One region of the Kaistella sp. CFF1-2 genome, then DNA from elsewhere that is predicted to be linked to it. Evidence: riboswitches for the same ligand, from Rfam matches in the RefSeq annotation. Region 1 holds a riboswitch; each other region holds the start of a gene.

Region 1 (6,983 bases):
TCTGGAAATGGAAAATGTTTTAGTGAATGGTCATAAAGTGTATTTAGATAAAAAGGAATTCGATGCCTTGTACAAAAACAAAATTGACTCTACCAAAACGGATATTTGGGAATGCGGAACTCCTTTTGAATGGTTGGATGAAAAATGGATGGCTCAAAAGTACGGGCCAAAATCGGAGTTGGGAGACCTTCCAAATTTTGACGGAAAGATAACAACGATATATGGTAAAAACATCGAGTTTACGACCAATGATCACATGGTTTTGCTCAATAGTGGGAACGTGGAAAGCAATTCATTTCATATTGTTTCGCACAACATAACGTTGGATAAAAATACCAAGCTAAAGGATTTTAAAAAGCTTTTCCCCAAAGGAGATTATTATGTTTTAGAAGACTCGGATGAAATGCATGCTCGATTTTCAATTGGTAAAAATGATGTGGAAGATGCTTTTCATTTAGTTTTTAAAAATGGAAACTTAGAGTTAGTTACTTTATGGTGGCTTTTATGCTAAAATTAGGTTGAAACTAAAGATGAAATTAATAAAAAACACTAAAGAATTCCTGAGAAAAATAGGTTTTCCAATACTTGGATTGGCTTTACTAGCTTGTGAAGCGAAGGAAGGAAAACAGACCGAAGTGGAAAACGCCTCTGAGCTAAAAACACAAATTATTCATGAGATTGCAAAGACAATGTCACCGAAAGACACATTGTTTTTAGTGAATGAAAGGACAGTTGGAGTTTGCGGTAACGATGACCGATATGATGGGGTAACGACTCCCGAAGAACGATTTGAAGAACTTAAATACATTAAGGAAAATCCGTATTTCATCGATCTTGCGACCGGTTTTGATGAACAGTATTCAATTAATGGAAAAACAATTTTTGTCGGTCACGGTTTTGATGATGAATTTACTTCTGCAACACATCATTTTTACAACGATTCATTAAAAATCAAGAAAACGGTGCACGACATTCATCCTTTAAAAGTTACAAAAGACAGCGTTGAAATCCTTATCCAAAATTATTCGGATAGTCAAGATTTTAAACAATTACTTTTCGTAAAACGTAATTCTAGTTGGGAAAAGCGATAAGTTTTTTTAATCTTTTAATTCACTGAAATTTCATCGACAAAAAGCCAAGCTTTGTTTTCTGCTCCAGGCATTCCTTTCGGGATCACACCAAAGTTGGAAACAATAACTTTTACATATCGAGCCGTAGTTTTCGGCAGGTTGATTTCGATTTTTCCTTTTGCATTTTGAATTTCATTTGCTTCAACGACTTTTATCGTTTTAAAGTTTTTTTGATCTGATGAGGTTAAGATTTCTACTCGCTTTGGTAAGTATATCCAACTTCCTTGACGTTCTAAAGAATTCAAAGAAATCGAACTAAACTCTTCTTCTTTTCCTAGATCGATCGTTGCATTTACATCATCACCCGAGAAACCTAACCATGACTTACCGTGATTTTTAAAATCTCCTTGAATCCCATCAACAAGAGTAAAAGCACCGCCAACATTGTAGGCAACATTGGGTTCTTTTTCTAACGTAATTGGTTTTCCCGTAGCTTTAGAGAAGCTGAAATTTCTTTTGGTTATTGGACTTTTCATCAATCCATTTTCAAAGTATCCTGATTTTATAGTCGTTGATTTTGCAATGGTAAAAGGAGCATTATATGTTGGTGATTGCGTAGTCGGATCTGTTCCATCTAATGTGTAATGAATATTCGTGGGATCATTTGCGGCCGAAAGTTCATATTTAATAGTTCCATCCGCATTTTTAGTGATCTGATCCGAAACTTCAAAAATAGCCTTTGAATATCGAATTCCTAACTTATTAAAATCTTTAAAATGCTCTAAAACACGGTTTTCAAACGCTTTGTATTCTTTTGGTTTTGAAGTTCCCCAAGCCACTTCAGAAAGAGCGAGCATTCTTGGGAAAATCATATGTTGAACATGTGGAAAATTCAAAATATATTCCGTCCATAAATTTCCTTGGGTTCCCCAAATATATTTGGCTTGCGCTTCATCTAGTTCTTTCGGTATTGGCTGATATTCGTACACTTTTTTCAAACGAAGGTCGCCTCCGATTGAAATAGGTTCTGTTTCTGGATTTCCTTGATAGTAGTCAAAATAATTGGTAGAAGTAGGCGTCATAATCGCTTTATGCTGTGTTTTTGCGGCATGAATTCCGCCTTCAATACCTGTCCAACTCATAACTGTTGCATTAGGAGCGAGTCCACCTTCTAAGATTTCATCCCAACCAATAATTTGTTTTCCCTTGGAATTCACAAATTTTTCAATTCGGGTGATGAAGTAACTTTGAACTTCCATTTCGTTCTTGAAGCCTTTTTCTTTCATCAAATTTTGTACAAACTGACTTTCTTTCCACACAGTTTTGGGAGCTTCGTCTCCACCAATATGGATGTATTCGTACGGGAAAAGCGGCATTACTTCGGATAAAACATTTTCTAAAAAAGTGAAGGTTTCTTCTGTTGGGCAAAAGATATTTTCCGAAACGCCCCATTCTTTCCATACTTCGAAAGGTCCTTTAGTACAAGCGAATTCTGGATAAGCCGCCAACGCTGCTTGAGCGTGACCAGGCATTTCGATTTCGGGGATTACATCGATATGGAGTTTTTTAGCATAAGCAACAACATCTTTAATTTGATCTTGTGTGTAAAACCCACCGTATGGGATTTCATCAAATTTCATATCAGCATAGTGACCAACTTGAGAACCGATTCTAAATCCACCAACAGAAGTTAATTTCGGGTATTTTTTAATCTCAATTCTCCAACCTTGATCGTCTGTAAGATGCCAATGAAATTTGTTGTATTTATACATCGCTAGATAGTCCAAATAACTTTTCACTTCGTCAATAGTAAAGAAATGTCTACAAACATCGAGATGCATTCCACGATATTCAAATTTTGGATAATCGGTTATCTGCAATGCAGGAAATTGATTGTCTTTGCTTTGTTTTAAAATTTGCACTAACGTTTGTATTGCATAAAATTTAGACGCTGGCGAAGTATATTGAATGTGAATTGATTTCGACTTTCCATCGGAGTTTAATTGATATTCATCTTCGTTTTTCGACGTATATTTTTCAACGAAAACTTTCGTTTTAGAATTTTGATTGGTAAATTCGAACGGATATTTGTTTAGAAAATGATTAAATAAATCCACTTCTTTAGCCAAATTCGGGTTGTTTTTGTCAATGAGCTGAAGCTGCTTTTCGATAGCAAATGACGAGTTCGAGTAACTTGCTGAAACAGGCTCTGGAATTAGCGCTAATTTAGTTTGTCCAAATACAAATTGCGTTGCAAATAATGCAATAAGAAAAGCAAGTAGGCTTCGTTTCATAAAGGAAGATTTAGAATTCTAAATTTAGATTTTTTTAATGAATACGCAAAAAAAAGGTTAGTCCACTTATTTGGTAGATTAAAATATTTGATTTACATTTGTCATGTTAAACGATCATTGAACACATCACTTATCAAGAAAGGCGGAGGGAATTGACCCGATGAAACCTTAGCAACCTGTTGAAAAATAAGGTGCTACTTTCAACCTGAAAAGGAACAGATAAGACGAATACAGTAGAATTCTATTTTCAAGATACTCACTCTTTCGGCTTGTCGAAGGAGTTTTTTTATGCTCTTTCGCTTCTTTTAAAGCTGATGTTTCGGTATTAAAAAAATTAAAAAGATGAGTACATTACATTTTGAAACATTGCAATTGCATGCGGGTCACGAAGTTGATCAAGAGACGAATTCTAGAGCGGTACCTTTGTACCAAACAAGCTCGTATACCTTTAATAGCGCAGAACACGGCGCGAATCTTTTTGGATTAAAAGAATTCGGGAACATCTATACCCGAATTATGAACCCAACTACGGATGTTTTCGAAAAACGAATTGCTGCTTTGTATGGAGCGGCGGGAGCATTGGCGGTGGCTTCTGGTCATGCGGCTCAATTTTTGGCAATCACTAATATTTTGCAGCAAGGCGATAATTTTGTGACGGCGCCGTATTTGTATGGTGGTTCGCACAACCAATTTAAGGCGAGTTTTAAGAAATTGGGCATTGAAGCGCGTTTCGCAAAAGATGATAACCCAGAAGATTTTGAGGCTTTAATTGATGAAAATACAAAAGCCTTGTATTTGGAAACCATTGGAAACCCGACATTGAATATTGCCAATTTTGATGCGATTTCTGCGGTGGCAAAAAAACATGGAATTCCGTTAATTGTTGATAATACATTTGGTGCGGGAGGTTTCTTGTTCAATCCATTCAAGCATGGAGCAGATATCGTTGTTGAATCGGCTACAAAGTGGATTGGAGGTCACGGAACTTCCATTGGTGGTGTGATTGTGGATGGTGGAACTTTTGATTGGAGTTCTCCGAAATTTCCTTTGCTTTCTCAACCTTCAGAAGGGTATCACGGATTGGTTTTCGCTGATGTTTTCGGAAAAAATTCACCTTTTGGAAATATTGCATTTATCATTAAAGCGCGCGTAGAAGGATTACGAGATTTTGGTCCAGCGATTTCACCTTTCAATTCATTTTTACTTTTGCAAGGTGTAGAAACGCTTTCTCTTCGTGTGGAACGTACAGTTGAAAACGCTTTGAAACTAGCTAATTATCTAGAAAATCATCCGAAAGTTTCTCGAGTTTTGTATCCAGGTTTGCCCAGTTTTCCCGACTATGAAAACGCAATTAAATACCTAACCAAAGGTTTTGGTGGTGTTTTAACGTTTGAATTGAAGGGCGGAAAAGAAGCCGCTGTTGGCTTAATCGATCATTTGAACTTAATTTCGCATTTAGCCAATGTTGGTGATGCAAAAACATTAATTATTAATCCCGCTTCGACTACGCACGAACAACTTTCTGAGGAAGAACAGAAAAATGCTGGAATCTCTCCAGGCTTGGTGCGCTTAAGCGTGGGAATTGAACATATCGACGATATCATTGCCGACTTATCTCAGGCTTTAGATACGTTGTAAACCCATATTTCTCATTTTTATTTTCAATTTTGGCTCTGTCTTGTTGCAGAGCCTTTTCTTTAGTACATTTGCGAAAAGTCTAATATTATGCAAACAACGGATACTGTTTTGATGGTGGAACCTATCGCATTTGGTTTTAACGCGCAAACGGCAGAAAATAACTATTTTCAAGTTCAAGACAAAAGTCAAAATACGCAAGCCAAAGCATTAGAAGAATTTCAAAATTTCGTTAGTAAACTTAGAGAAGCAGGGGTTCGTGTTTTGGTGGTAAAAGATACGCTGGATCCGCATACGCCAGATTCTATATTCCCAAACAATTGGGTGAGTTTTGGTGAGGATGGAGAAGTTGTTTTGTATCCTATGTTTGCTCCGAATCGACGTGTAGAAAGACGTCAAGATATTTTAGATTTTGTTAAAAACGAAGGTTTCGAAATCTCTAAAGTAACCGATTGGTCTCGTTTTGAAAATGAAAATCGTTTTTTAGAAGGAACGGGAAGTATGATTTTCGATCATCCAAATAAATTAGCCTACGGTTCTGTTTCATTGCGTTTAGATGAAAAGTTATTTATCGATTTTTGTGAATCGATTAGTTATAAACCGGTTGTTTTTCATTCCTATCAAACGGCAGGAAATGAACGATTACCAATTTATCACACCAATGTGATGATGTGTGTTGCTGATCAATATGTTGTTATTTGTTTGGATTGTATTGATGATGAGCAGGAACGCAAGAATGTTGTAGAAACTATTGAGAACTCAGGAAAGGAAATCATCGAAATTTCAGAAGGACAAATGCAGCAATTTGCTGGAAATATGCTTCAAGTTCGCAATACGGAAGGAACTCCTTTTCTCGTTATGAGCGCCGCTGCGAAGAATTCTTTAAATGAAGAACAAATTCAGAAAATCGAAAACTACAACGCGATTATTTCTTCGGATTTAACAACAATTGAAACCAATGGTGGCGGAAGTGCTCGTTGCATGTTAGCGGAGGTTTTTTTACCGAAAGCATAAATCTCTAGCCCTGATGGAAGCGGCATCCTTTGGGATTGACGTGAGGCGGCGGAGCGAAGCGGAGCCGTCCGAGCCACAAGCCTAAAGATACAGCGGACAGCAGGAAATAGCTTCTAATAAAAATCAAAAAAACTTCAGCAAACGCTGAAGTTTTTTCTTTGAAAAATATAATTTAATATGAAGTGAACTTATCTTGTTCTGTTTCTAATTTCGTCTGCAGCACTGTTTACACTACGCATTTTTTTGATTTTCTGATTTCCAAAATTGTACACAACGCTCAACGAAACATTTCGTCTAAACTGATCATTGCTTACGTAATTGTAGTTTCCATTGTCCTGATAATCTTCGATCACGACAACGTTTGTTTTCAAAATATCAGTTGCATTTAGAGCAAACGTCCAGTCGTTCCAGATTTTTTTGATGCTGAGGTCCAAACTCCCTAGGCCTTTCAGCAAGCCAAGTTCAATCTGTTGTTTATTAACATAGAAGAAATTTACGCCCGCAAACCATGTTTTTGCTCTGTCTAGACGGATGGTGTTATTGGTTTGAATAAAGAAACTCGTGGATTTTGTCGAATTTTGATATTCTGGAAACGTGTCGCCTGAAGTTGGGTCGATGCTTAAGCTACCGTCATTGATATTTCGTTGAACTCCAACATTGAAATTGGTTGTCCAATATTGTTTAAACAAAGATTTTTGAATTCCAAATGTAAGTGACATTTCTTGTCTGTCTCCAAAATTGGTTCGAATGTAACGTAATTGATGCTTGTCATATGTCGTTCCATCGGGCCTAGTCGGGATTCCTTGCAACGGAACTTGCGTAATTACATCTTGCATCAAAGAATGATTCAAAATCAAGAAATAGGAATTTTTGTACATATACGTTAACTCTTGATTGTAACTAGATGATGCTTTTACAAAGGGATTATTCTGCGTATAGTTGGTATCGGTAAGGATATTTCGAACTGGGT
Region 2 (6,983 bases), on a different contig from region 1:
ATAAAAACGTTCTTTATTATTGTTTTCAGGATAAATCGCAAGCAAATCTCCAGATTCAAAATTTTGTTTATTAGTTGATTTTAAAATGACTTTAAAAGTCGAATTCTCTTCTGTTGGAATTGATTTTTCAACCGCTTCAAACTCTTTAAGATTTGGAATTTTAGCTTCATAAACCGTTGGCGCTGTTGCTAAAGCCAATAAACTTTTCTCGCTCCAAAGTTGCGCCCAATGGACAAATTCTTGCGTTGACCGATCGTTTACTGTGCATAAATTCACCAATTTGGTTGCCCAAGATTGCTCGTTCAGAAGTCGATTAACCGAAACTGCAAATTCGCAATAATCGGGATAGGATTTTGAACCAAAACCAACCACCGAAAACGAAATCGGATGATCTTGAGCTAATTTTTTAACCAAATTTTCAAAACGATTGGCATTGGTTGGCGCTTCTCCAAGTCCGTAGGTTGATGTAAAAATCACCAAATGTTGGGCGTTTGGATAGGCTTCGTATTGATTCATTTGAGCCAAAAAGGATTTTTTCCCTTGTCCCAACAATTGTTTATGAATATTATCGGCAAAAGTTAGCGTTGTTCCGTTCTCAGAGCCGACCAATAAGATGATTTCGGCGTCTTTACTTTTGTATTGATTTTTAATTTTAGTTCGTGTTCTGCGGAACATAATCACGAAACCTGTGTAAATAAAAAATATAATATTCAATGAAGCTAAACCTAAGATAAATGCCCAAACACGGCTGGTTTTCCCAGTATGAAGATCAAGATTTATCTTTTCTAAAACTGCGGAATATGGATATTTAGTTTCGGAAATAATTTCGCCTGTGACTTGATTTACCGACACCGAACGATCTTTTAAATGAACGATAAACGGTTCGGCTTCATCATCGGGAACGAAAGGAAATTCGATGCGTTCGACATCATCCAAAGCCGTATTTTTAAAGAAAGGAATATCTTTTAAATGCTTGGCTTCACCAGCTTTTGCAGTATGTTTTATCTCTTGATTTTCACCTTTGAAAAAGTCCAATCGAACCATGAAAATAATGGTTCCCGTTAAGGCAACAATCAAAATCGGAATCAACAACAATCGTCCCGAAACGACATGAAAATATTGGGAGAAAAAATCTTTTCGAATTCGGGTAAAAAAATGTTTTAGCCCTTGCTGACGCTTTAAAATAAGGACAAAACCACTAATCGAAATCAAAAATAAAATGAAGGAAACCACGCCGACAATCGCTCTTCCAGTTTCTTTTAAAAACAAAGAACGGTGCAAAGCAGTCGTCCAATTGATGAAGTCGCTTTTGGGTTTTATTTCACCAATTTTCTTTCCAGAATTGGGATCAATATAGGATTTTACGGGATTTCCGTTTTCGTCCAAAGCATCGATGGTCACAAAATCGTTGTGATCCACCTTCACTTCAATCACTTCAAAATATGAGTCACGAAGTGTGGGCAAAACCTGTCCCAGATTGAGTTCTTGAAAATTTTCTACACGGTACGCCGGAGCTTTTTCATCTATCTCATCGTACGCCAAAATAACGCCCGTAACCGACAAAATCAAAAGGAAAGCGGACGAAATAATCGCCAACGCCAAATGAGCATACCGCCAAATGGATACGGTCATTTTTTACTGAACTTTTAAAAATCGAATCGCTTTGATGTAACCGCCGCCTGTAACGCCCGCTTTATTGTCTAAAACCGCCGATGATAAAGCAACTTCAGCATCTTTTGCGTAGTATTTTTGAGTTTCAACGGCAGATTCGAAACGAAGCTTGTAACCTTTGTCTAGTTTAGCTGTGTCAAATTCAATTAAACGTGTTGCTCTCGCTCCACCAGCAACCGAAGCGCCTGTAATTCCGTTTAATTTTTGCTTTTTAACTTTTTGAAATTTGTCCCATTCTTTCAGCGTGTTGTACCACTCATTATCGGTTCCTAAAACGCCCAAAGTCTGCTCGTACTGCCCTTTCGGATTGATTAGCGAAATCACCACATAGGCTTCTTTCCCCGAATACGCATTCATCTGAATCATTGTTTTGTACTTCGTTGTTTGACCGAAAATTGAATTGGACAAAACCAATGCAAACACGCTCAAAACCATAACTTTCCATTTCTTTTTCATAATCTTTTATTTCAAAAAGTCGATTGACACTTTATTTTTTGTTAAGAATTCGTTTTCCTTAGCCAAATCGTATGCCGTTTCTTCAAATTCTGTTTTTAAATCTTTTTTAACGCCTAAATCCACCAAAGTTTTTAGCATTTTATCGTCTTTAGAAACCAGCGCCGCCTTGTGCAAAGCTGAGTTTCCATCGGCATCTTGAGCATTTACATCAACACCCAATTCCGCTGCTTTTTTCACTAAATCGATTTCGCCTTTGTCAACCGCCAATAACAACAACGAGTTTCCGTTTTTTGGAGTCGATTTAAAATCAACGCCAGCCGTTTGCAACAAAGCTTGTTTCGCTGCGAAATCGGCAATCGCTTCTGGATTTGATTTATAGGAATTAAACCAATAATACGCTAAAGAATTTCCAGCTTTATCAGTCGCTTTTGCGTTGGCTCCGTTTTTAATTAATAGACTTGCAACATCAGCAGAACCGCTTTCAATAGCCTTCATTAGCGCAGTTTCGCCTTTTGCATTGGCTGCGTTTACGTTTTTAGATTTTGCTAAAAGTGTTTCAATTACTTTCGCATCTTTTCCTTGAGAAGCCATCATTAACGCTGTATTTCCCTCTTTATCGGCAATTCCTGCATCAACACCTTTGTTCAAGAAATATTGAATAATCTCAAGATTTGGTCTTCTCATCAATGAATTTAAAATCGTTGCTCCATTTGGATTTAAGGCCTTTGGATTCAACTTATATTTTTCTACTAAAGTTTGGAAAACATCCAATCCATTTGATTTTGCGCGCGAACCTTGAGTTGCAAAAAACAAAGCTTGGTCGGTTGGTTTTACACCTTTCGCAATTAATTGATCCAAAATTTTGAAATTCCCCAACTTCATTGCATAATCTGCAACCGTTCTTCCCGCTGCATCTTTATCTTGAAGCGACAAACCTTTAGAAACGAAATAATTCGCCAACTTTAAATCGTCATCATTCGCAATGCTCATCATGATTAAAGTTGAACCGTCTTCATGCTTCAATTTTGGATTGGCTCCAGCTTTAATTAACGCATCAAAAACTGCCGTATTTTTGTTTCCAGCTTCGGCTGCATACTCGATAACAGACGAACCATGACTGTCTTTATAATGCACATCCGAACCTTTCGCCAAAAGATAATTTACCAATTCTAAATTTCCAGAAGCCGCAGCCCACTGCAAATACGTTCTTGAATGGTGCGTTTTTTTATCAATCGAATTTCCTTCCTGCTCGATCATAAATTGAATAACAGGCGTTGAAACCTTATTGTTAATCGCCATTACAACGGGATCAAAGAATCCTCCATTCTGTTGTGACGGACTATTTCCTTTTGCGATTTCTGCTTTTACAGTCTCTAAAGTTGGGTTATTTTTCCAAAAAGCACCATCTAATAAGGTATTTTTTTGAGCTTTCCCGAAAGCAACAGCTACTAAAAAAACAGCAGCAAAAAAGATCTTTTTCATAAGGTATATGGTATGATTGATTCGTTAATTTTATTTATAATAATTATAAATAACAAAATTAAGAATAAAAATAACACCTCCAAAAGAAATATTAAAAAAGTGATAAAATGCAGGAAATAAATTTATTCAGCGGCTGTAAAATTATCCGAATTACGGATTTTAGCGACTCCTATATATATGAAAACAGCAATAAGTAATAGAAACAAGTAGAAACTGTTTTGTAATAAACTAGGATAACTAATCGAATTTTTACTGTAACCCGTTAGTATTAAAATTTGTGCTCCATAGGGAATAATCCCTTGTACAAAACACGAAAATGTATCTAAAATAGAAGCTGTAACTCTAGGCTTTATATTAAATTCTTCAGTAATTTTTTTGGCAACCTTACCTGTAATGACAATAGAAATTGTATTATTCGCTGTTGCAGCATCTGTTAATCCCACAAAAGTTCCTATTCCTAATAAAGCGGACTTTGGTCCTGAAATTTTCTTTCGAATTGAACCTAATAAAGCGTCAATTCCACCAGCTTTTTCAACCAATGCCGCTAAACCACCTGTTAATAACGACAAAAGAAAAATCTCCGTCATGCTTGTAAAACCCTCATACACCTTCTTCCCAAACTCCAAAAAGCTAAAATCATGATAAATAAAACCGAAAATTCCACTTAAAGCAATACCTATAAGTAAAACGAGAAAAACATCCAATCCAAAGAAAGCCAATAAAATTACGGCGAGATAAGGAATAATAAGTATGGGCGACTGAGCCTCCGAGCTCAATGTATTTTGAACACCATCCGTATTCCCTGAACCAATATAAATATAGATTAGAAACGCAATAACCGCTGCTGGAAATACAAAACTGAAATTATTCTTGAACTTATCTCGCATATCACAACCCATAATTTGAGTTGCCGCAATCGTTGTATCTGATATTATGGAAAGATTATCCCCAAACATAGCACCCCCTAAAAGCGCCGCTCCTACAATATTAATATCGCAACCTCCAGCCTCTGAAAGTCCAACTGCTATTGGACCAAGAGCCACTATTGTCCCGACCGATGTTCCTGAGGCAATAGATAAAAATGAAGCTATAAGAAATATTCCCGCGGGATAATATTGAGGGGAAAGCGTCTGAATTCCCAATTGCACAATGGCATCAACACTACCAATGGATTTGGAAACTGCTGCAAAAGCACCCGCCAAAATATAGATGATGCACATTGTTAATATATTCCGGTCGCCACAACCCTCCAAAAAAGTAGTTGTTTTTTCTTTCATGGAACCTTTTAACATGATAAACGCCACGATAATTCCCACAATAATTGCGATTGGGGAAGGCATTGCGTAAAAATCATTATAATAAATACCAGCTCCTAGAAAAACCAGGATAAAAACGAAAAATGGAAATAAAGCCCAAATAGGATTTTTAAAAATTGTGTTCATGCATCAGTAATTCTTACATCAATCCGATAAACACAATTCAGAGAAGCATCAACGTTTTTTCCAGAAATGGCTTATCGTTTTTAGCACCTTGCTTGTTGTTGCAGGTTGCTACCCGACTTTCGGGGTTCTTGATAATGCCGCAAAGATATAAAAAATTAGAAAGATGAAAAAAACACCTTTCTTACCTATTTTACTTTTTCTAATAAATAGAGTTTGGCTCCAGAAAAATAAAGCTTGGGAAGCACATTTCCTTCTAAAACTAACGTTTTGTTAGAAACATCAATAACCGAAATATAAGAATTATTCCCGTATTCAATAAAATTTTCTTTATCTCTAGTTAACGGATTTTTTCCAAATTTCAATTTATATTTTGTCCAATCTTGATCTTCGGATGAACAATGAGCTTGTTTGAATTTGGATTTATTGGTTTTAAAAACTAACTGATCAAAAGCTTCTCCGCACTCACTTTCAAAGGATGTTGCTGGATTTGAATCTTTTTGAAAATCGTCGAAAGTACCATGATACACTCCAACTATTTTCCAAGTTCCATCCAAGCCATCTTCATTAATTTTGCCTTCAGCTTTTTTGACCGCCCAACTTATTCCATTAACGGTTCCTTTAACGGTTTTATAAGCCACTTTTGTAGCACCTTTTACAACTTTGGCTGCCGTAGAAACGACGCACGATTGCAACAAAAACAAACTGGTTATTAGAACTAATCCCTTTTTCATAAATCTATATTTTCGTTCTGCAAGCAAGATACAATTAAAATATTTTGAAAATAGTACACAATTATCAATTATGCTTATATTCTAAAAAGCAGATTCCTACACCGAAATATGGACAATAAAATAAGTCTACTACAAATCTACATTTAAGTGATAAATAGAATAATGTCAAAGTTTATAAGATGAAACATCCATTACATTGCAAGAAATCAAAAATAATAGCAATCTAAATTAATTATTTAGAACAAATCTTAACTTAATAATTGAATATTCCCAAAATAAATACTATATTTTTGCATAATACAAAGAGTATCTTTCTCTTTGTATCTGTGTTAATATGTGCCTTAGAACTCCCATTATAGTATTCTTACTTATAATGGCTATACCTATATATAGCCAAAGCAATCCTAATGAAGAAAAACATCAGCGATTTCTGTTCCACCAAAAACAAGCAAAAGAGAGTAATCTAAATTTAGAATACAACGGCTTACAAGCTTTAAAAAACGCGCAAACTCCATATGAATTTTCTTATTCGTACTATATTTTAGGAGTTAATAAATTTCGTCAAGGGGAATATGCAAATGCCGTAAATTTACTGGAATCTGCAGAGCATTTTGGAAACCAAACAGACTCAACACGATTAAAACGCGATTATACTCTAACCTTACTTTTGGCCTATCGAAGAGCAGGACTTATAATGCAATCTAATGAGGCGCTTGATCGCGAAAAGAAATTAATTGGCCAATCAAATGATCCTTATAAAGAAGCAGAAACCCATTATATACTTTCAAAAATTAATGATATTGATGAAAAGTATTGCCAATCCGCCATCCAAAAAGAAAAATATTTGAATTTAATTCCACCCCAAGTACGCAAGAAAGACCTTAATTTTATTTTTGCGGTCTATGCGCAATTGGCTTTTGCACAATTAAAGTGCGGAAAAACGGAAGAAGCTAAAAAAACAATTTCCAAAGCTGATCAGCTTATAAGTCAGATACCATCTAAAAATCCAACACTATCCGAAATTTTAGAGCTTTCTAAAGCGTTAGTATTAGTTGAAGAAAATCAAAAAGATCAAGCTTTAGAACTCTTTAATAAAGCGTATCAAACATCAAAAAAGAACGGGACAAAAGCTCTGACAAAACAAATTTTAGAAGAACGTTTAAAGTCCGAAATTGATCCTGCATCTATACAAACAAAAATC
Region 3 (6,983 bases), 460 kb from region 1:
AACGGGAGCTAAATTCCAAATTAGATCATGTGAGACAAAAGCGTATGGAACAAAATGATCAATAGCGAAATTCTTTTCAGAGTAGTCTAGTCTGTTTCCAGTAAATATACATTCTATAGATCCCATCTCTTTAAAAACCAACTTCCAATAATCCTTAGTCTGATTTACAAGGCTATTTCTAGTTGCTGGCTTGATTAATTTATTTGGAATGTCTGGAACATTAGGGTTTCTTGTTTGTAAAAACAAAGCTAAGTTCCAATAACAAAACTCTTTTAAAATTTTAGAATTTTTCGTCAAATAGTTCTGCCACAAAGGGTTTATCTTAATAAAATCCTTTTCTAAACCGTAAATTGCCTTCTTCTCAAAATCTTGAGAAGCATTATATACATCTTTTTTTGATTTGTTGGGGAACCAAGGAGAAAGAAACCAATGCGGAACATTTTTATCAAAATGATTCAAGACTCTTACTGTTTCTTTATTATTTGATGATAATAATTGATTTAGTATTTCTGTTCTATTTTCGTCGATTGTTATTCCTTCTGTTTCTCTAATTTTCAGAATTGCATCTTCAATCATATCAAAAGCTCCAAAAGACAAGTGAAAATAGTTTATTGTATACCAAGAAGCGCTAATCATTCTTGAAAACAATTCTCGTTTAGAAATCTCCAACTTCCCTTGCTCTACAGATTCAATTAATGCAAGCAACCAATAATACTTATATGTTGCTGTTGTTCTATTAAAAACAGCAGACAAAAGGTTTACAGGAAGTTTTTGGGAATGAGGTAAGTGCATGTTGGCTCGTTGTAATAAATCAAATGTTCTTTTTCCTTTTCCTAATTTCCAAAATTAGCTTGTGCTTTTTCATTCCTTTCTTAACTGATTCTTTTTTAGGTAAAACAGATTTATCAGGAACTTTAGCCATAACTTTTTCTGGTTTCTTCAAGTTATGAATATCCCGGTACAACCGCCCTCTTTGAGAATCAAATACAATAGTATCAAGTAATAAGCAAATGCCCTTATAAATGTCATGTCCTTGGATGTCCAGGGTATCTGGAAACTTTTTCTTGTCCAAGGTCCACCCTTTTAAGCCTATTAATAACCTGGGACTATTTGGCTCGTAGCCTCCTTGAAATAAAATGTACTTCAAAGGCTTCATTTCATGAGATGGTAAACCATCTTTACCCTTAATAAAAAGTTTTCTCCTAAAAAACTCCGTATTATCTCGATACTCAACATTTTTTAATTGTTCCCTCATTTCATCAAGGTAAACATTTTTAATAGTTAAGTAAAGAATATTCTCTTTCTTAAGATTTAGTTGGTCAATTACCTTTTGTAGTTCTGGTGTGTAGCTCATTATTTTCAAATAAAATACTTTTATAGTTAAAAAAAAACACTTTATTGATTCTCTTATCTAAAGAATTATTTGCTGATCATAGTAAATTCATTACTTTTCTAATGAAAACATTTAAAAATAGGGATTTTTATTGTTTTTGCACTCAATTCTAAAAAAGATTTCTATATTTGCAACATATCATCAAGAGATTCTGATTATTTCAGAACACCAACCGAGCTTTAACCTGCCACGGTGGTATAGAATGAGGGCAAACCTGCCAAAATAAAAAAGGTTATTTCCCACAATTTTTCTCTTGTTATGATTTGTAATTGAAACATTATAAATTATATCATATGTCTACAACCAATTTAAGTACAGATTTATCTAGTACACAGCCAGAACACTTAGGCTTCCAAAAAGTACGAGGCGAAAAGTATTGTCTTAAAACGATTGATATGGTCCGATTCATGGTTTACAACAACTACATAAGCGGTGAGTCTTATGAAAATGACGGCTATGAAGAACGCACATCAATTATTGCAAAAGCTAAAAACAAAGACATTCTCAAGTTCTTTGAAGGGTATTTTGAACTTTATCACACATCAAAATACGGTTCCCAAAAAGCAGAATCGTACAATAAAGTATTTGAAATTTATGAAGAAGAAATTTTTCTAAACGGGCATTACCGTTGTACAGAAATATTTGACTACGATTTAAATTTATACCAAGAATTAAGTACAATCCTCGGAAGAAAAGCTCTTATTATGGGTACTGATGATGACATCTACTTAAGTTTAAAATGCCTCGATGGAGAAGTCATACAATATGAAGGTTCAATCACTTATGATTCAGACGATGATTCTTATGGAACACCCTATTTTGGAGATTGCGACGCGAAAGATTGTGCTGTCGAGCTCGCGAATATCTGTATGGAAAAATCAAAATACAAGGCCTATTCAAAAGATGAATTACAAATTGAAGTTTACAATCGTCAATTTACCTATAGTATGAAATATAAAGATAGCGTGATTGTTGACTTATCCGACTTCCAATATGCCGAAGATGAAGAAGAATACGATGATACGGTTTGGATCTTCGATGAAGATGATTTAATGAATCCTGACGCTGGAATAATGTTACAAATTAGTGAACTATAAAATTTAAAAATGATGACTAACACTATCGTATACACGCATGATAAAGACCGTTTATTAATTGGTCAAAAATACGTTTCAAACAAAAGAGAGATTTGCATCAAACTACTCTACCCATACAATGGAATCGCATTTTCTTTAGTTCCTAAACTTAGTGGTGCTTTTTGTAAAGAATCATCAGCATATTGGGAAAAGGAAATACTCAAAATTTGCTTCCAAATTTCTGACATAGTAGAAAAGCAGAGCGAAGATATCATCAAAGACTATTATCAAATCATAAAAGAACGTTTTTTTGGAATCGAAGACTCAGATGGGCAAAACAACGAATACTTCGATAAACTCAAAACTCTTGAAGAAATTTATTTCTCAGAACTTCCAAGACATAATGCTTTTAGATATACTTTGACGGGTAATTTAACAAGAGTACTTAATCAACATATTCTGGCTAATGGAATACAAAAGAAGTTTTCATTGCAAGCAAAAATTCAAACTCCGAGTATTTTGAATCCAGATTTTGAAGAATTGTATTCTAAAATGGATCAAAAAACTAAAATTGAGATACTAGCAGAGTTAATTTCTTCTCAAAAAATATCAAACTTTAACCCAATGCTAAACGTCGAATTCTTTGAAAGAACAAATAAGATGTATGGAAACCTCTAAAACATAAAAAATGACAAAATTATTTGTTCAATGGATGCTCGGTCAATTCTTAGTTGTGGAAGTTACCTACTTCGAAAACTATTATATCGAAATGGAGGTTCTATATCCATATCCGGGTATTAAAGCTGATTATTTTTCCGAATCCCTTGATTTCACGAAAGATGAAAATGCATGGATAATTAAGAATTTCATCAATAGAAATGTAGAAGCACATTTGCGACTGCTATTTTGTGCTAATGAAGTAGACGTCATGGCTAAATGTTTAGAAGATGAATCCTCTGAAGAGGTATATGAAAAATTCGCCATTGATCTTATTCATGACACCAAGAATGATTGGTGGGAAGAAAGCTATATGAAATACTTTAGCACAAAAACCATCACAAGTCTCTCAAAACATATTCAAAAATACCTGAAGGAAGGCATTGTAGATTTTAAAGACAATACCGAGTACATAGATCGTGAAGATGAAATTGACAAAATGATGAAGGCTATTATCATTAAAAACCCAAATGAGTTGTATTTCTTTCTATGTGATCGAAGGTTCAATAAAGAAGTAAATTCATATTATAGGAAAATTGAGCCTAAAATAACAAATGATTATAAAAATATGATATTGGTTGCTTTACATGAATCCTATTATTCATATCCAGATTGTTCCTATACGACAGAATCATTAGTGCTCATTCAATACTATAATCAACTAAGTGAATCTGAAAGAAATGAACTAAAGGAAGAATGCCGTATTGATAAAACATGGAATCCTTATCAAGATATTGTAAATAAGAAAACGTATGAATGGAATCCTTTTAACGCTTTTTTAATAGTAGAATGAATTTTAGTACACACACATCAATGTCACAAGAAGAAGGGACAACCTTTCACGAAATATTCGGAAAAGCAAAGATCGATGATTTTACCGTCTTAGCCACTCTTGAAGTTGATTGTCAAAGTTTTGACATTCCTCTGATATACTATTACCGAATTACAGCAGACAATTTCATCCAATTTATAGCGCTGGTTGAAGATTGTAAAATAAAAGACGAGGAAAAAATTGAGAGTCAATACAAATACAATGCTAGAAGGTCTTTCCAAGAAAATTTAATCCGATGTTTTGAAGACATTTTCCATAAAAGATTACCCTTTCAGTCGTTACCGTACAATTGGAAATCACAACACCTTAATGACACTGATTTTGAAACAATTATAACTTCTATTAAAGACAAAATAAAGGGTTTCACCACAAGTCCTTTATTAGAAATTTTCACAAAATTTATGTTGAATCCTAAACCCTATAATACGGAAAAAGGACTCTATTATGCCAACTGCGTCGGTTCTAATAGCCATCACATTTACATCGATATCAATACAGATGAATGGGGATGCGGATACTGCCGAAAAAAAGGGGGAGTAAAAGAACTACAGGAGTGGGTAAATGTTTCCTTAATATAGAAAAAATACTCTTGCCAATTTACTAAATTACTTTTGTGAGTATTTTTTAATTGCTTTTTTTAATTCAATATTAAATGCTCCTGTTAAGAAATCTTTGTCACTAAATATATTATCAAAAATATGCAATGAATCTATTTCTTGAACCCTACTATTTAAATAAGCAAACCCTAGTTCAACAACATTTTCAAAAATTTCTGAATTGGAATTCACTTTAAACTTTTCAAAAATCGCACCTGGATAAATAAATACATTAGATAAACCATACTCAAATTTTGGAAGTTGTAATTTCCCTTTTTGCAATTCGTAGTTCTCATTATTATATGTGAAAACCAAAAGATCAAAAGCAACGAAAAAACATAAATAATAAACAAAGTATGATCGTTCTTCTTTTGACATTTTTGAGAAGTCAATTGATGGAAAGCCAAGGTAAATCATCCCTTCACTTGATGAATAGTACTTTTGTTCAATTTTTAATAATTGAGCATTCAAATGATTAAAAAAAATATCTACTTGCATTATTTAAAACACTGTTAAATCTACAATTACGCCATTTTCAACTATTATATAATTCATCAATCCAAGCTTGTACTTTCCATCCTGCAACTACTTCTTCAAAAGAAAATGCACCAAATTTTGCGGAGTATTTTTTGTTTTTAGGGTCACACGCTTTTATTCGGATATAGTTATAAAACTACAGGTCTTTCACGAATCTCATAAGGAATATCTTCGAAAAGCGGTGTATTTAACATTGATGGTAGCCAATTTTCAACACCACCCAAAATATCAGCATCGCTCACTCCTTTAGAATTAAAATCAGATTTCAGCACTCTAAAAGCAATATCTTTAAATTCAGTCAAAGATAAATCTACAATACCTTTCTTAATATTTAATTTCAACAATTCTATAACAATTCTCAGCCTTACAATTATGTCCCCATAAATAGAAATACTTTCCAAATGCCTGACAGACTCATAAGTAGATTCAATTGAAGAAAACATAAAATAATCGCCCTCTTTTGTATAAAACCAATTTCCATCAGGTAAATCAGTATTACTGTAATTTAAATAAGGGAGTGTTGAAATGTCAATTTGCTGCTCTTCATCTTTAACTTTTATAGCTTTCCCTGTATTTCTTAATCTGGGTGTTTCAGAAACTACCCTTCCAAACAATAAATTTGATTTGTCATAATTTACTTCTTCATCAAAACTATTGTATACAGACAACAAGCAAGTATCAAGTCCATTAATTTCTTTTAGAGAAAAATAAGAAGCATTGATATACTCATAATTAAGGTGCTCTAAAGATTTTATTTCCTTGAAAGGAATGCACGAAAGAGGTATTTTAATATAATTCAATTTGATTATCCAAATCTTTCTATTTGATTTTGATTTCCATTCTTTGTTGCTCCATTCTTTGTTTATATTTGGTAATCGTCCTCTCTCAGCCAACCTTACTTCCTCTTCACCATCTTAGCCTTGATGATACGAACGTCCTCTAAGGGTCGATCTTTGTCTTCACCTTTGCTCGTTGGTGTTGCGGCAATTTTATCCAAAACATCAAAACCTTTAACTAACTGACCAAATACGGTGTAATTTCCATCCAAATGCGGTGAGCCGCCCTCTTTCATATACGAAGCACGTCGATCTTGCGGAATCACAGCGCCTTTTAATCGTTTCGTTTGCAACGTATCCAAAGCTCCACTTGTCCAAACTTTTCCCTGAACAATGTAAAACTGGCTTCCACTACTCGCTTTTTGTGGGTTCACATCATCACCTTCCCGAGCTGCTGCTAAAGCTCCTTTCTTATGAAACAAAGTAGAATTAAATTCTGCTGGAATAGTATACGCTGGTCCGCCTTCACCTAAAGGTTTTCCTTTGGCTGCGTTTCGACTATCTGGATCACCTGATTGAATCATGAAGTTTTTAATCACCCGATGAAATAAAACCCCATCATAGTATTTCGTTTTCACTAACTTGATGAAATTGTCACGATGTTGAGGCGTTAAATCACTTAAACGCAATTCCATATCGCCATAATTGGTTTGCAACAATACATCTTTTTGATAATCGTTCTTCGTGACTTTTGTCGTTGTACAACTCATCGCAAGCGCCAAACCAACGATTAAGAATTTATTTAGGTGTGCCATAATTTTGTTTTAAACAAATAGATGAAAAATTATTCAAGTGGTAAAAAATATTTAATGGAATTTTTGCTTTTATTATCATACATCAAGAAGAATATGATTTGGAGATCCTAACTTTGCCACCTAAATAATACGAAAACATTTAAAAAAATAATAAAATGAAAGGTTTGAAATTATCATTTGTCGCTTTAGGATTAGCTTTAGCACTAGTATCTTGTAAAAAAACAGAAACAGATACGACTTC

What was found. Region 1 has a riboswitch for S-adenosylmethionine ahead of AC5XHR_RS06280 (O-acetylhomoserine aminocarboxypropyltransferase/cysteine synthase family protein). Riboswitches for the same ligand answer to the same signal wherever they lie in the genome.
Region 2: it holds a riboswitch for S-adenosylmethionine, as region 1 does, so the genes downstream of both, AC5XHR_RS00095 (Na+/H+ antiporter NhaC family protein) here and AC5XHR_RS06280 (O-acetylhomoserine aminocarboxypropyltransferase/cysteine synthase family protein) in region 1, are expected to answer to the same signal.
Region 3: it holds a riboswitch for S-adenosylmethionine, as region 1 does, so the genes downstream of both, AC5XHR_RS08480 (hypothetical protein) here and AC5XHR_RS06280 (O-acetylhomoserine aminocarboxypropyltransferase/cysteine synthase family protein) in region 1, are expected to answer to the same signal.

The regions. Positions count from the first base shown of each region.
Region 1 is NZ_JCAKLF010000002.1:253,216-260,198, reverse strand. It holds gene AC5XHR_RS06295 (hypothetical protein) at 1-511, shown strand, start outside; gene AC5XHR_RS06290 (hypothetical protein) at 531-1,091, shown strand; gene AC5XHR_RS06285 (glycoside hydrolase family 20 protein) at 1,106-3,364, opposite strand; SAM riboswitch class I at 3,492-3,590, shown strand; gene AC5XHR_RS06280 (O-acetylhomoserine aminocarboxypropyltransferase/cysteine synthase family protein) at 3,707-5,002, shown strand; gene ctlX (citrulline utilization hydrolase CtlX) at 5,090-6,013, shown strand; gene AC5XHR_RS06270 (TonB-dependent receptor domain-containing protein) at 6,202-6,983, opposite strand, start outside.
Region 2 is NZ_JCAKLF010000001.1:15,560-22,542, reverse strand. It holds gene AC5XHR_RS00110 (PepSY domain-containing protein) at 1-1,632, opposite strand, end outside; gene AC5XHR_RS00105 (DUF2271 domain-containing protein) at 1,636-2,127, opposite strand; gene AC5XHR_RS00100 (ankyrin repeat domain-containing protein) at 2,134-3,609, opposite strand; gene AC5XHR_RS00095 (Na+/H+ antiporter NhaC family protein) at 3,732-5,051, opposite strand; SAM-I-IV-variant riboswitch at 5,096-5,191, opposite strand; gene AC5XHR_RS00090 (hypothetical protein) at 5,237-5,782, opposite strand; gene AC5XHR_RS00085 (helix-turn-helix domain-containing protein) at 6,156-6,983, shown strand, end outside.
Region 3 is NZ_JCAKLF010000002.1:709,551-716,533, reverse strand. It holds gene AC5XHR_RS08490 (HNH endonuclease domain-containing protein) at 1-753, opposite strand, end outside; gene AC5XHR_RS08485 (hypothetical protein) at 812-1,354, opposite strand; SAM-I-IV-variant riboswitch at 1,527-1,628, shown strand; gene AC5XHR_RS08480 (hypothetical protein) at 1,687-2,490, shown strand; gene AC5XHR_RS08475 (hypothetical protein) at 2,500-3,147, shown strand; gene AC5XHR_RS08470 (hypothetical protein) at 3,158-3,979, shown strand; gene AC5XHR_RS08465 (hypothetical protein) at 4,000-4,596, shown strand; gene AC5XHR_RS08460 (hypothetical protein) at 4,624-5,112, opposite strand; gene AC5XHR_RS08455 (hypothetical protein) at 5,280-6,044, opposite strand; gene AC5XHR_RS08450 (peptidylprolyl isomerase) at 6,047-6,742, opposite strand; gene AC5XHR_RS08445 (YceI family protein) at 6,898-6,983, shown strand, end outside.